Draconibacterium halophilum: one gene and its partner. The protein of the gene in region 1 interacts with the protein of each later gene in a pairwise test. Links are inferred from orthologs where the notes say so. Each region holds a gene or a part of one and is shown in the gene's direction. Other genes may lie near its edges.

Region 1 (8,002 bases):
AACGTATGCACGATGAAACAATTTCGGCGGAAAAGTACATTCAGGATTTGCTAAATATCCGTGAGAACTTCAGAGTGCTGAGCATTGTAACTGTTGGTTATCCTGAAAAGTGGAGAGAAGGCAAGCCATTTGATGAGCTGCAGTTTGAGAAGATAAAAATCAATAAGATGTAAGATGTAAAAGTCAGTGATACCCTCACTCTGTGTGAGGGTATCACTTTATAATGTTTAAAAGAAATCGTTGAATTCTTCCGGAGTTCTATTCTTTTTCTCCAGTTCATCGCAATCGAGGTTAATGTTAAATTCAGCAGGTTTTTTGAACTCCATCTTGTTTTCTTTGTATCCGATAGATTCGTCGGCCAAAACTTTTTTGTAGAAATAACCCCAAATTGGCAGCGCCATGTTTGCACCCTGCCCCGATCCAATGGTGCGGAAATGTATACTTCGCAAATCAGCGCCTGTCCAAACACCGGCAGTAAGTTTTGGTGTTGTACCAATAAACCAACCATCGGAGTGGTTTTGTGTGGTTCCTGTTTTTCCGGCAATTGGCATGGTAAATTGGCCATACTCTTTTGTTACTCTTTCGCGCCAAAGATTTGAACCACGCAAACGAGCTCCGGTACCATCTGGGCTTATTACTCCTTCCAACAAATTCAACATTAAATAAGCTGTTTCTTCGTCAATAGCTTCATGTTTTTCAGGATTAAAACGGGCAATTACATTACCATGTCGATCTTCAATTCGGGTTACAAAATACGGTTTGGTGTAAACTCCTAAATTGGCATAGGTATTGAATGCTCCAACCATTTCGTAAAGTGTTACATCCGAAACACCTAAAAACATGGAGTTTACAGCTTCAATCGGGCTATAAATACCCATGCGTTTCATCACATCAACCACAGCTTGTGGATTAAACTGCTTTAATACCCAGGCCGAAATACGGTTTTTAGAGTTGGCAAGGCCCCATTTAAGAGTGACCATTTTTCCGTCCATTTCCGGATCAACATCAGCATCTTTGGGTTCGTAAATACTGCCGTCCCATTGTTGAAATTGTTGACTTACATACGGCACTTTTGTGCAAGGTGTTAGTCCGTTTTGCATAGCGAGCGTGTACAAAAATGGTTTAACAGTAGAGCCAACCTGGCGTTTTCCACCTTTTACCATGTCGTACATAAAATGCTTGTAGTTGGGGCCGCCAACGTATGCTTTTACTTTCCCCGATTCGGTGTCCATAGCCATAAACGAGGAGCGGAAATAGCGCAGGTAATGTTTTATTGAATCCATCGGAGTCATCAAGGTGTCTACTTCGCCACTCCATTCAAAAACAGACATCTCAACGGGTTCGTTAAACGTTTCCTTAATCTCCGAAAAGCTCTTGCCAGCTAGATTCATTACCCGGTAACGTTCGCTTTTTCGGATTTCCCGGTTCAATAGGTTTTCCACCTCTTCGCGGCCCATGTTATTGGCAAAAGGAGGATTGTTTAGCCCCTCCATGCTTCCATCGAACAGGGGCTGCAGGTCGTAACGCAAATGTTGCTCAACGGCTTCAACCGCATATTTTTGCATGCGCGAGTCGAGCGTTGTGTATATCTTTAAACCATCGGTGTAAATATTGTAAGGTTCGCCATTGGCTTTTTTGTTTTTGTTACACCAGCCATATAGCGGATTGTTTTCCCATTCATCCAGATCTTCAATGTATTTTTGCTCTTGCCACGAGGCATAATTATCGCGCTCCGGTTTTTTGGCTGTCAGCGCTAAACGCAGGTATTCGCGGAAATATGGTGCCGGTCCGAGTTTGTAATCAACTTTATTATATTCCAGATCGAGTGGGAGTAGTTTAGCAGAATCGGCAACTTCGGGAGTGATGTAGCCATATTTTTCCATCTGAGCCAGCACTACATTTCGGCGTTGTAATACCATGCCGGGGCGACGAATAGGGTTATAAAGCGAAGAGTTTTTAGCCATTCCAACCAGCATAGCGGCCTGGTGAAGCTTCAGCGAATCCGGCTGAGCATTAAAATAAACATCGGCTGCCGAACGAATTCCAACGGCGTTGTTCAGGTAATCGTATTTGTTCAGGTACATCAGAATAATCTCTTCCTTGGTGTAACTGCGCTCAAGTTTTACTGCTATCACCCACTCTTTAAATTTTCGCAGTACCAACTCCAGGCTACTTGAAAAACCATCGCGCGGAAAAAGCATTTTTGCCAACTGTTGACTTAAAGTACTTCCGCCGCCTGAGCTGGTATCGCCGATAACAATTCCTTTTACAACACGAATTAGTCCACGAAAATCAATTCCCGAATGATCGTAAAAACGAACATCCTCTGTTGCAATCAACGCGTTTATTAAATGTGGAGGCAGATTCTCGTAGTTTACGTAGCTGCGGTTCTCCTGATTGAAATATTTATCAATGGAAGGACCATCTTCAAAATAGATCTCCGTTGCCAGAATATTTTGTGGGTTTTCCAGCTCCTTAAAACTTGGCATAAAACCCAGGTTCCCCTTGGCTATCAGGAAGAAAAGGAAAAAAGCCGAAACGAGCCCCAGGGCAACGATCGACCAAAAAATAATGATGTATGTTTTAAAGCTTTTTTTTGTTTCGCTCATGAATTTCACTCATTTTAATGTGGCAACAAATATATACCATTCTGTTATGGCAACAAGCTAATTAACGCCTCGAAATTGGATATTATTTTATTTTTTAAAAAATAAAATCGTCATTTTCAATTAAATAGAAAATAAAAAATAGCTCATTAAATTTTGAACTTAGCTCATCATTTTCTTTAATTTGCAGAATTTTTAGAACGGATTAGAAAGAATATGCACAAAAACCTGGTTATAGTCGAGTCCCCTGCAAAGGCGAAAACAATAGAAGGATTTCTTGGAGATGGATACGTGGTGACCTCAAGCATGGGTCATGTTAGAGACCTGGAAAAGAAAGACTTCGGGATTGATATTGAGAACAATTATCAACCCAGATATAAAGTTTCTTCCGATAAGAAGAAAATAGTAACAGAACTGAAAAAGTTAGCAAAGGAGGCCGAAACGGTATGGCTGGCTTCCGATGAAGACCGCGAGGGAGAGGCAATAGCCTGGCACCTGAAAGAGGTGTTGAAGCTGAAAGATGATAAAATAAAACGAATTGTTTTTCACGAAATTACCAAAGATGCAATTACGCGTGCCGTTGAAAATCCAAGAGATATTGACCAGCATTTGGTAAATGCGCAACAGGCCCGTCGCGTGTTAGACCGCATTGTGGGTTTCGAGGTGTCGCCGGTTTTGTGGAAAAAAGTTAAACCATCGTTAAGTGCCGGAAGGGTGCAATCGGTAGCGGTTCGTTTAATTGTTGAACGCGAACGCGAAATCCGCAATTTTAACTCGGAAACCTGGTTTCGTGTAAACGGATACTTTTTAGTGTCGGATGAAAAAGGGAATACCACCGAATTAAAAGCAGAACTTTCAAAACGTTTTAAAACCCGCGATGAGGCTAATGATTTTCTCGAAAAGTGCAAAACTGCCGATTTTAAAGTAAGCGATGTGGTAAAAAAACCGGGGAAACGATCGCCGGCGCAACCATTTACAACATCTACCTTGCAGCAGGAAGCCAGTAGAAAGCTGGGATTTTCGGTGTCGCAAACAATGGCGGTTGCCCAGCGATTGTATGAAAGTGGTAAGATTACCTACATGCGTACCGACTCGGTGAACTTATCGGGGCTGGCTATAAATACTTCGAAACAAAAGATTACAGAGCTTCATGGTGAAAACTATGTGAAAATCAGGAAGTTCAAAAATAAATCTAAAGGAGCCCAGGAAGCGCACGAGGCTATTCGTCCTACCTATATGGAAAACCAAACGGTTGACGGATCGTCGCAGGAGCAGCGTTTGTACGAGTTGATCTGGAAGCGCACGATTGCTTCGCAAATGGCCGATGCAATTTTAGAACGTACCAATGTTACAATCGACGTGTCGAATGCAACGGAGAAATTTCAGGCAACCGGTGAGGTAATTGTTTTCGATGGTTTCCTGAAGGTTTACATTGAATCGACCGACGATGAAAATACAAACGGAAGTGGGCAATCGCTTATTCCGCCTGTGCATGTAAACGATCCTCTAGAGATGACGTCGGTAATTTCAACACAGCGTTTTTCGCAACGTCCGCCGCGTTTTACTGAAGCATCGTTGGTTAAACGTCTTGAAGAGCTGGGTATTGGCCGTCCGTCAACCTATGCGCCAACCATTACAACGGTTCAGAACAGAAACTACGTTGTAAAAGAGGAGCGTCCCGGAGTGGAACGGAATTATAACGTTCTTACGCTAAAAGACGGAAAAATTAAAGAGGAAGAAAAGACCGAGATTACCGGTGCTGAAAAAAATAAACTGTTCCCAACCGATATTGGTATTGTTGTTAACGATTTTCTCATGGATAATTTCGATGAGATAATGGATTACAACTTTACCGCAAATGTTGAAAAAGAATTTGATGATATTGCCGATGGGAAAAGAGTGTGGAACGAGATGATCGATAAATTTTATCAGCCGTTTCATGGCAAAGTGGAGCACGCCCTTGAAAATGCAGAGCGCTCAAAAGGAGAACGTATTCTGGGTGTCGATCCAAAAACGGGAAAACAAGTTTCGGTAAAAATCGGACGTTATGGCCCGTTGGCTCAACTTGGTGAAACTTCGCAGGAAGAAGATACTGAGAAACCACAGTTCTCAAGCTTGCGTACCGGTCAGCATATCGAAACAATTACGTTGGAAGAAGCACTTGATTTATTTAAACTTCCGCGCGAGCTGGGTGAATACGAAGACAAAAAGGTAACCGTTGCTATTGGTCGCTTTGGTCCGTATGTGCGTCACGATAATAAATTTGTTTCGCTCGGAAAAGAAGATGATCCATATTCGGTAAAGCTCGACAGGGCGATTGAATTGATTGAAGCCAAACGTGAAAAAGATCGTAAAGCAGTTATTAAGATATTTGATGAAGATGCAGAACTTCAGGTGCTTAATGGCAGATGGGGACCCTACATAAAGCATAAAAAGAAAAATTATAAGATACCAAAAACAACAAAGGCTGAGGAGCTAACTTACGATGATTGTATAAAGATCATTGAATCGGCTCCGGAGCCTAAAAACCGACGTGGTAGAAAAAAATAAAGAATAAAGGCAGGTGATTTGATCATTTGCCTTTATTTTTAAAAGCAAAAAAAATGAATTTGTTTCCCTACTTTGATGCGGTTGATTTTTCGCAGTATGTCGACAATGTGCCTTTTGCCTGGAAATATTCGATGGGTGGCACCATTGAAAAGAATACGCATAAACTTCAGGAAGGCCGTTTGAAAAACATTGAGCTGGCCATTGTTGGTGTTCCGTTTAACAGTGGGCACGATGATTTTGAAAGAACGGCAACACCAGATAAATTGCGTAAGGCATTTTATCGTTTAGCAGATGTTCGGAAACTAAACATTGTCGATCTTGGTAATTTAAAAGCATCAACCAGTCACAAGGGGAACTATCTGGCACTGCGCGATGTGGTTGATTATTTGAATGAATTAGACATTGTAACCATTATTTTAGGAGGAAGCCAGGATTACAGCTACGGTGTTTGTCAGGCTTTCAGGTCTGATCCTTTTTTCTCGTTAACTGCTGTTGATGCCTTTTTAGATGTTAAAAAGGGTGTTGAATCGTTAAGCTCAACAAATTACTTATCGCAGGTTTTTAAAACCATGCCCGATCTTTTTCAGTTTAGCTTGCTGGCTTATCAAAGTCATTATGTTCCCGATATTTATTTTGAGAAGACCAAGGGAATTAATGCTCATTTGCGGCTGGGGAAATTACGAGATAATTTAAGTGGTGCTGAACCCGTTCTCCGAAACAGTGACTTTTTAACTTTTGATATGGCGGCTTTTAAGTATTCCGAAACAGCAAATAGTTTAAATCTTCCGAATGGTTTATATGCCGACGAAGCCTGCCAGTTAATGAAATACGCCGGAGCAAGTAACCGAATGAAAGTATTCGGATTATTTGGATTAAATATTGATTCGGAAACGGTGGAGTTGTCCGTAAATCTGGCAGCACAACTGGTTTGGTATTTTGTTCAGGGCTACTTAATAAGAGACAAGCGAAAACCGGAGCAGGGCGATGGTTTCTCCACCTTTAGTGTGGAAATACCAGAATTATCAGGGCCTCTGGTATTTTGCAAAAACGAAGATACCGGGCAGTTGTGGGTTCAGGTTCAAGCCATAAATAACGAAACCTTATATTTTGCCTGTTCAGAAAAGGATTATGAAGCAGCCAGTGGCAACGAAATTCCTGAGTTATGGTTGAAATATGTGCAAAAAACCGATGAAATATTAAAATAATACCCCTTTATAACCGTTCTTTGCATACCTTGTTAACAGTTGATTGTTACAAACAACTATATTTTGTTTCTTTGCCACAGCAGAGAAAAGGCTAAATTGCCCTATGAAAAGAGAAGTATGAGAAAGGCTGTATCTTTTTTATTTATTATAATGTCGGTTACAATAGTTACTCACGGTCAGCAAGATCCTCAGTACACCAATAATATGTTTTATAAGTTGGGTGTAAACCCAGGGTATGCCGGTGCTGAAGATGCAATTAATGGCATATTGTTAAACCGTTATCAGTGGTCGGGATTCGAAGGAGCCCCAAAAACACTGGTTTTTAGCGTTGATGCAGCAATTAATGCTTTTGGTTCTCCAGGAGGGATTGGAGTAAACGTGATTAGCGATGAATGGGGGTTTTATAAAAATACGTGGGTGAACTTAAATTATTCATACAAGGTAACAACCGCATTAGGAACGTTAGGACTTGGTATTTCCCCCGGAATTTTTAATTTTAACATTAGTCCTGAATGGGACGTGCCGCAGGGAGAGATGTATACACCGGCTGAATCAGATCCTTCTGTTCCAAATGAAGAAGCCAGCCAGATTACATTCGATGTAGGTTTTGGTGCTTATTTGTACACCAATAAATATTATGCCGGGTTTTCGGCAACACATATCAATCAGGGAGAAGTAATGTACGACGATGTAGCGGTTGATTTTTTGGCTCGACACTATTATTTTACTGGCGGATACAATATTAAACTATCCGATCCGTTATTTGAGGTGCGGCCGTCGTTCTTGCTAAAGTCAGATTTGGCTTCGTGGCAGATCGATTTGAACGCAAACGTGGTCTATAACGATAAATTCTGGGGAGGAATATCGTACAGAGTGCAGGACGCGGTAGCACTACTTATGGGAATGGAACTGTTTAATGGAATGCGAATTGGATATTCGTTCGATTTAGTAACATCGGCAATAAAAAGCAATGGATTTGCCTCGAACGAATTTTTTGTAAGTTATTCGATTGATTTAGAGAGAAATCGTAACCAAAAATACAAGAGTATTAGATTTTTGTAAAATATGTTTAAAGTAAATAAGATAAGGAACAGAATTAATATTTTATTATTTCATTGTTTCTACTTATTTTTAACGACCAATCAGAGCTCGAAAAGTATAAAAGACACATTATGAAAAAACTACTTTCAATTGCAACTGTATTCTTGCTTGCACTTATCCTATCCGGCTGCTTTGGTGGTGGCTCGGGAGGAAACGGAGAGTTGACAGGAGTACAACGAAGGCAGCGATTTAAAGAAACACAACCACTGGGAATGGTATATGTTCGTAGAGGGAGTTTCAATATCGGGCCAAGCGATGAGGACGCAAGTAGGGCCGGTGTTCCAACAAGAACGGTATCGCAAGAGCCATTTTGGATGGACGACACCGAGATTACCAATAATGAATATCGCCAGTTTGTTGACTATGTAAAGGAATCGATGGCACGTCGTATGTTAGGCGACCAGTATCCTGAATTCCTGATCACAGAAGACAGGGATGGGAATATCATCGATCCTCCACAAATCAACTGGGACGAAAAGATAGATTGGGAAGACCCTGATATGCAAATGGCCATGGAAGATATGTATATTCCTGAGAACG
Region 2 (7,929 bases), 2.0 Mb from region 1 along the record:
AATATTGATAATTATTTGCCCGAAAATCCGACCCCACCAGACCCTACCGGCTATATCGTTACAGTTCAATCACTTAATGGAAATGCGCTGATTTACAGACAGTTATAAATATTTCAAAAATTTGAAATTTTAATCGCCTGACATAGAACCCTATATGAGCGATGTTCTAATTGCAATAGATTTATGATTTTTTTTTTAACTTTTTTTTCACAACTTTTGTACTCGGAATACCACTAGGGAAATTTTTTGTAGAACCTCATTATCCAGCAATTGTAAATGAACATTGAATACAGAGATGCATGGGAGAAGTGCCTAAACGTTATAAAAGATAACGTACCTAACAGCAGCTTTAAAACCTGGTTCGAACCAATCGAACCGATTAAATTAGAAAACAAAGTATTAACAATTCAGGTTCCAAGCGCGTTCTTTTATGAGTACCTTGAAGAACAGTTTATAGACATTCTCCGCAAGACTCTTCGAATGGTTTTAGGTAACGGAGCCAAACTTGAATATAATGTTGTTTTAAGCAATAAAAACAGCAATGAACCGTATACTGTTAGTTACCCTACGAATAATAATAACAAAATTCAAAATAAACCACTTACTGTGCCATTAAAAGCAGAGGAAAAAGCAACAATAAAAAATCCTTTCATTATTCCGGGAATCCAGAAACTACAGATCGACCCGCAATTGAAACCGGACAATACCTTCGAAAATTTTGTTGAAGGCGATTGTAACCGTTTGGCCCGCAGTGCTGGTTATGCCGTGGCGCAAAATCCGGGAGGAACAGCTTTTAATCCTTTAATGATTTATGGAAACTCAGGTTTGGGAAAGACGCACTTGTCGCAGGCCATTGGCATACAAGTAAAAGAAAACTTCCCCGACAAAGTGGTTTTATATGTAAACGCAAATAAATTTCAGACGCAATTTACCGAAGCAACCCGTAATAATAACCGGAACGACTTTTTACATTTCTATCAAATGATTGATGTGTTGATTCTTGACGATGTGCACGAATTTGCAGGAAAAGAAAAAACACAAGAAACATTCTTCCACATTTTCAATCACTTGCACCAAATGGGAAAACAGCTGATTTTAACGTCAGACAAACCCCCTATCGAGCTTAAAGGAATGGAACAGCGATTATTATCGCGTTTTAAATGGGGACTGACGGCTGATTTGCAAACGCCCGACTTTGAAACGCGCATGGAAATTTTGCGCCGAAAAATATACAAAGACGGCATTACGCTTTCGGAAGAAGTGATGGAATACATCGCCTCGCATGTATCAAATAATGTTCGTGAGTTGGAAGGTGCACTGGTTTCATTGCTTGCACAATCGATGTTGAACAAGCGCGAAATTACACTTGAGTTAGCTGCCAAGTTGATTAACAAACTGGTGAAAAATTCAAAACGCGAACTTTCCATTGAATACATATCGAAAGTAGTTTGCGATTATTTCAGCATGCCGGTTGATGCGCTGCAAACCAAAACAAGGAAACGCGAAATCGTTCAGGCACGGCAAATCGCCATGTATTTCTCTAAAAGTTTAACAAAATACTCGTTAGCAAGTATTGGGGCACAAATTGGCAGTAAAGATCACGCTACTGTTCTTCACGCTTGTAAAACAGTGAATAACCTGAAAGATACCGATAAAAACTTCCGACAGTTCGTTGAGGATATAGAAAAGAAATTAAAAATGTAATATTGGCAGGCTTTTTAGCCTGCTTTTTTTTGCCCATATGATATATCTAATTCTGTGCATCCTTTCATCTTCAATGATTTATGTGATTTTTAGGGTTGCAAAAAATTACAACTGTAAACTTCAATCATTAATTACTATAAATTATTTAGCAGCCAGCTTGTTGGGCATTCTTTTATTTCAACCATTTGCAAATGGTAAAAATCCGGTAGCTCTTCCCCACTGGACACCTTTTGCTGTATTGCTCGGGATTCTATTCATTGCCATGTTTTACCTTATTGGTCACTCCTCGCAAAAGGCAGGAATAACAGTAACAACACTCGCCAATAAGTTATCACTTGTCTTTCCGGTAGCTTTTTCTCTTATCTATTTTAACGAACAGATTTCAACCATAAAAGCAATTGGAATTGTTACGGCTATAATTGCAGTTGGACTAACCGTTTACAAAAAAGAGATCACCAGAACAAACCTCATTTATATTGCTTTGCCCCTGTTTCTGTTTTTAGGTAGCGGAGTAATTGACTCATTGGTAAAGTATGTTCAGGCGGTAAAAATTGCAGACAATGAAACTTCATTGTATACCATTTTGGTTTTTACTGTTGCCTTTTTATGCGGAATTGTCATTTCAATTCTCACAAAAACATACCGGCAACGATTAAATCCGGCAACACTGGTTTTCGGGACACTTTTAGGAGTAGTTAATTTTGGTTCGCTGTATTTTATTATAAAAGCATTATATAATTCGGGACTGGAAAGCTCGCTTGTTTTTGCACTGAATAATATGGCCATTGTAGCACTTACAGCCATTTTGGGTAATTTACTTTTTAAAGAACGACTGAATAAGGTTAACTTTGCCGGAGTTATTTTAGCACTCATCAGTTTATATTTCTTGTTATAATGGACGATCAATATAAAACCATAGAAACACCGAGTACCGGCTACTTTAAAGACAAAGGCAGCAAATTTTACTCGTATGCCTATCCTTTAAAAAATGAAGACGAAGTGAAAGAGCTGGTTAACGCATTAAAAAAAGAACACCACAGCGCGCGTCATCATTGTTATGCATGGCGATTGGGAACTGAAGAAATACGCACACGGGCCAACGACGACGGCGAACCATCATCTACAGCAGGAAAACCCATTTTAGGGCAATTACAAAGTTACGATGTAACAAATATTCTGGTGGTGGTAGTTCGTTATTTCGGAGGCACACTGCTCGGTGTTAGTGGCCTTATCAATGCTTACCGGTCGGCTACTGTTGAAGCACTGAACAATGCTAATATTTTATCAAAACTCATTGAAATTCAGTATGAACTGAAATTTGAGTACGATATGCTGAATACAGTAATGAACAAGCTGAAACAGGACAACTACGATATTGTAACGACCGATTTCCAGGAAAGCTGCCGATTGATATTTAAAGCCCGAAAATCGGAGGATGAGAGCGCTTTCGGATCGTTTAAAGAAATATACGGGATAGAAATAAAGCGATTCAGTTAGAATTTCTTTTGTGTTAATAAAATGCTGATAAGTACGCCAAACTATTTTTGACAAACGTTAGCTAACACTGTATTTTTGAAGCATGATGCTACGCGTGATATTCCACTCTGATTTTCTTGAGCGAGGCACTAAAAAACGCTTTGAGAATATTTCTTTTTCCCATCGCAGCATTAGACGATTTTTAAAGGCAATCGTTTTTTTCTACAAAAAAGGTTCTACTTTTTTTCAAATTAAAGAAGACCAACATTTTATTTTCAAAAATGTTGGTCTTCTTTTTTTACGTCAACTACATTATCAAATTCAATATTTAAGGCAATGAAGAAGGATTTAATTTCAATCACAGATTTCTCGAAAGAAGAATATCTGAGAATTATGGAACTGGCTGCGGATTTTGAGAAGAATCCAAACCAGGAGCTTTTGAAAGGGAAAGTTGTTGCTTCCCTTTTTTTTGAGCCATCAACACGCACACGCTTAAGTTTCGAAACGGCCATTAATCGATTGGGAGGACGAATTGTTGGTTTTGCTGATCCCGACAGCTCGAGTGCTACAAAAGGAGAAACGCTGCACGACACCATAAGAATGGTAAGCAACTATGCCGACATTATTGTAATGCGCCATCCGCTGGAAGGTGCAGCACGCTATGCTGCAGAAGTGTCCAGTGTTCCCATTATAAATGCCGGAGACGGTGCCAATCAGCACCCAACACAAACGCTTCTCGATATGTATTCCATTTTAAAAACTCAGGGAACACTTGATGATCTGAACCTGTTTATGGTTGGCGATCTTAAATTTGGAAGAACTGTACACTCGCTACTGCAAGCCATGTCAGTTTTCGAGAATCCGATTTTCAACTTCATTGCCCCCGAAAGTCTGCAAATGCCACGCGGTTTTAAACACCACCTTGAAGAAAGAGGCATTCGTTATTTTGAGCACGAAGAGTTTACCGATATTATTTCAGAAGCAGATATTATTTACATGACCCGCGTTCAAAAAGAACGTTTCTCTGATCCTATCGAATACGAAAAAGTTAAAGATGTGTATATTCTAAATAAAGCAATGCTGGAAAATACCAAACCAAATGTTCGGGTATTACATCCGCTTCCACGCGTTAACGAAATTGCCACCGATGTTGACAGCAGCGAAAAAGCTTATTATTTTGAACAGGCACTGAATGGTGTTTTCACCCGCGAAGCGATTATTTCACATGTAATGAACCTTAAATAATACCGCCATGGAAAAAAATGATATGAAAAAGAAGCTGAAATTAAAAGTCAGCGCCATTAAAGACGGAACAGTGATCGACCATATCCCTGCAAAAAGTTTATTTGAGGTAATAACAATATTGGGTCTTGATACGATTGAAAACCAAATCACTTTTGGAACTAACCTCGAAAGTGGAAAGCTGGGAGCAAAAGCAATTATCAAAGTTTCTGATAAATTTTTTGAAAATGATGAAATCAACAAAATTGCGTTGATTGCACCACACGCCAAACTCAATATCATAAGAGATTACGAGGTGGCCGAAAAGAAAATTGTTGAGATTCCACAAAAGATTACAGGGATTGTAAAATGCTTTAATCCAAAGTGTATTACTAACCACGAAAAGATAACCTCCTGTTTTAGTGTAATTAACACTAGTCCGGTTGCCTTAAAATGCAGATACTGCGAAAAAATAACTGCCGAAGACGAAATAAAAATGTTGTAAGAATTAATTGTTTTCTATTAAATCCGCCTTTTTAAAGAAACAAGAAGGCGGATTTTTTATATATTTGCACGTCCAAAATCGGAGCGGAAATAAACACCGAAAGTTTTGGAAGTTAATACCAAAATTGCCCAGTTGGTGGAATTGGTAGACACGCTAGTTTCAGGGACTAGTGCTCGCAAGGGCGTGAAGGTTCGAGTCCTTTACTGGGCACTTTGAGAAAATCAAAGAATTTCAAAAGCACTTAAAATCAATGATTTAAGTGCTTTTCTTTTTAGTGAAATACCAAAAAAGGCCATATACATGGCCTAATTGGGAAGTTTTACTGATTTAATTTAGAACTGAACCAGTATTTTCATAATTTTCCCTGGGTCTTCAGACCATTCTTTCATTGCCATTGGCGCGTCCTCCGGACTTACCGTTTTTGAGATCAATATCTTCTCATCAATGTGGCTGCTTTTCAGATACTTTATCACTGCTTCAAAGTCTGACGGATTTGCATTGCGCGATCCCATTATTTCCAATTCTTTCTGCACCCAAAGCTTAGTTGTGAATGATACCTCCGTACCGGCATAACCAATACAAACTACCCGACCTGCATATGCAACTTCGTCAATGGCGGCACGGTATGTAAGCGGATTTCCTGCAGCTTCAATTGCTACATTTGGACCATCTCCATTTGTAATTTCATGAAGTTCTTCGTGTAAATCCTGATCTCTCGAATTAATTGTGAAATCGGCACCCAACTGTTGAGCAATTTTGAGTTTCACATTATCGATATCTACCGCAATAACCGTCGCGCCACGCAGTTTTGCACGCACAATTGCCCCGCTTCCAATCATTCCACAACCAAATATCACGACTATATCAATATCTGTAACTTTTCCGTTGTCGATGGCGTGAAAACCAACAGTTAGCGGCTCTACCAAAGCAAGTTGCACTTCCGACAAAGCTTCATGTTTTAACACTTTTTGCCATGGAACAGCAATGTATTGTGCCATTGCCCCTTCGCGCTGAACCCCCAGAGTCTCATTAAAACGGCAGGCATTAAAACGCTTTTGTTTACACGACGAGCATTGTCCACAATTGGTATAAGGAACAACTGTAACAGCTTGTCCTTTCTGAAATCCTTCAGGAACATTCTCTCCGGTTTTTTCGATAACTGCCGATATTTCATGCCCCGGAATACGAGGGTAGCGTACCATTGGATTTTTCCCGAGGTAAGTACTTAAATCGGAGCCACAAAACCCTACATATTTTATTTTAAGAAGAACATCTCCTTTTCCAATTTGCGGCATTTCCCGTTCTACTATTTTTACCTCGCCGGGATTAGTTATTTCAATTGCTTTCATTTATTTGTACAAAAATTAAATATTGTATATCCTTTGTGCATTTTCATACAGGATTAAATCCTGTTCGTCTATCGTAAACTTTGAAATAGATTTTTTAACCAAAAAAATCCAGTTGGAATAGCTTGTGGCTACCAGGCATACTGGCCAGTCGGAACCAAACATCAGCCGAGACGGGCCAAAAACCTCAAAAACTGTTTCTAAATACGGGGTGAGTTGTTCTTCTGTCCATAGTTTGTAGTCAGCCTCGGTAACCATTCCGCTTATTTTACACGAAACGTTTTCGCGTTTTGCCAACTCTTTTATGTTTTTTGCCCAGGGTTCCAATTCGTTTATTTTAATTTTGGGCTTCGCAATATGATCTACGACAAACTGCTGTTCGGGATGCTGATCAACAAAATGTATCGTATTGGGCAGTTGGTGTTCAAAAACAAGAATATCATAAACCAGATTGTAGTCTTTTAATAGTGAAATTCCACAATTAAAATCTTTCCTTAAAATGAATTCGGGATCAAGTTCTCCCTGAACCACGTGCCGAACACCTTTCAACCACTGATTGCTTTTATATTCTTCTAAAATCTGTTTAATGTTTTTGTCTGCCAGAGGCAACCAGCCCACCACACCTTTCATAAAGTCATTTTCAGAAGCCAAGTTTAGAAGCCAATCGGTTTCCTCAAGCGATTGACGTGCTTGAACTGTAATTAGGCCTTCTACTTCAGTTTTTGTTAGGATAGATTGCAAATCGAAAGGTAAAAAAGACTTTCTGATGGTTGCCATTTCATCATCAATCCAATTAAATTCAACCGGATTGTAATTCCACAAATGATGATGTGTATCAATAATCATTATCTTCGATTTTATAAATAAGGATATTCAACTTCAATAATCTTTTCACTTTTTAGATTAGCCCAAAATGCTTCTGGAAATTCCTGATTCAAAACCGTTTTATTATGTGCCATACGGTGAGGTTTGCTGGGATTTATCGCAATCGCAGTAATCTGTGGTGCCGAGAGCGCAAACTTTAAACAGGCATCACCTGGAGAAACATTGTGTTTCTTACAGACTGCAAAAAACTTTTCGCGCCAGGCAAACAAATGTCGATCTGCTGGATTTTCCGAGTCGACAACCCTATAATCAAAATATTTGCCGCCGGTTAAAAACCCTGCGTTAAATATCGCCGAGTTGATAATACCAACTCCATCCTTTTCAAGTTGAACAATAAAATCAACAATGGCCTTTGGATGATGATAAACGGTAAATTTATTAGCAAACATCACCCAATCGAATTTCATCTTTTCGTACAATTCTTTTATAATCAACCAGTCTTTTGAGCCAATACCAACCGCTTTTACTTCGCCTTTCTCCTTTAGTTTGAATAAAGCTTTATAAGCACCTAAAATTTCGTCCATACGTTTTTGCCGGTCTTTATCGTCGGTTGCAGCCATTAAATATTCATCGGGGTCGTGAACAGAAACGATTTCGGGCTTATATTTTCCACCCAACAATTCACAACCCTGTTGCCAGCATTCCAAAATTCCATTATAACTGATCTTTTGGACAGCATCGTATTTTAGGTTTGCCCAGGCTCCCGGCTCAAATGTTGGCTCAGGACTTGATAGCGGCACACGATACCAACCCAACTTATTGCTTATTGTAACCTGAGAGGGATCAATACAA

Evidence for each region.
Region 2: the proteins of topA (region 1) and G0Q07_RS10365 interact in binary tests that used the Escherichia coli proteins (3 or more experiments, as listed by UniProt). The link is inferred for Draconibacterium halophilum from one-to-one orthologs.

The regions. Positions count from the first base shown.
Region 1 is NZ_CP048409.1:620,957-628,958, forward strand. What follows is about bases 2,483-5,489. They hold topA (type I DNA topoisomerase), read left to right. Parts: upstream 2,483-2,822; coding sequence 2,823-5,156; downstream 5,157-5,489. Other genes in these bases: G0Q07_RS02320 (transglycosylase domain-containing protein), read right to left, coding at 2,483-2,609; G0Q07_RS02330 (arginase family protein), read left to right, coding at 5,210-5,489. Also shown: G0Q07_RS02315 (nitroreductase family protein), read left to right, coding at 1-173; more of G0Q07_RS02320, read right to left, coding at 228-2,482; more of G0Q07_RS02330, read left to right, coding at 5,490-6,361; G0Q07_RS02335 (PorP/SprF family type IX secretion system membrane protein), read left to right, coding at 6,479-7,423; porK (T9SS ring complex lipoprotein PorK/GldK), read left to right, coding at 7,534-8,002. UniProt on the Escherichia coli protein: Releases the supercoiling and torsional tension of DNA, which is introduced during the DNA replication and transcription, by transiently cleaving and rejoining one strand of the DNA duplex.
Region 2 is NZ_CP048409.1:2,585,089-2,593,017, reverse strand. Bases 1,466-4,399 are described here. They hold G0Q07_RS10365 (IMPACT family protein), read left to right. Parts: upstream 1,466-2,598; coding sequence 2,599-3,201; downstream 3,202-4,399. Other genes in these bases: pyrB (aspartate carbamoyltransferase), read left to right, coding at 3,517-4,399; G0Q07_RS10370 (EamA family transporter), read left to right, coding at 1,742-2,599; dnaA (chromosomal replication initiator protein DnaA), read left to right, coding at 1,466-1,704. Also shown: more of dnaA, read left to right, coding at 277-1,465; more of pyrB, read left to right, coding at 4,400-4,425; pyrI (aspartate carbamoyltransferase regulatory subunit), read left to right, coding at 4,433-4,906; G0Q07_RS10345 (zinc-binding alcohol dehydrogenase family protein), read right to left, coding at 5,239-6,255; G0Q07_RS10340 (amidohydrolase family protein), read right to left, coding at 6,271-7,098; G0Q07_RS10335 (aldo/keto reductase), read right to left, coding at 7,110-7,929.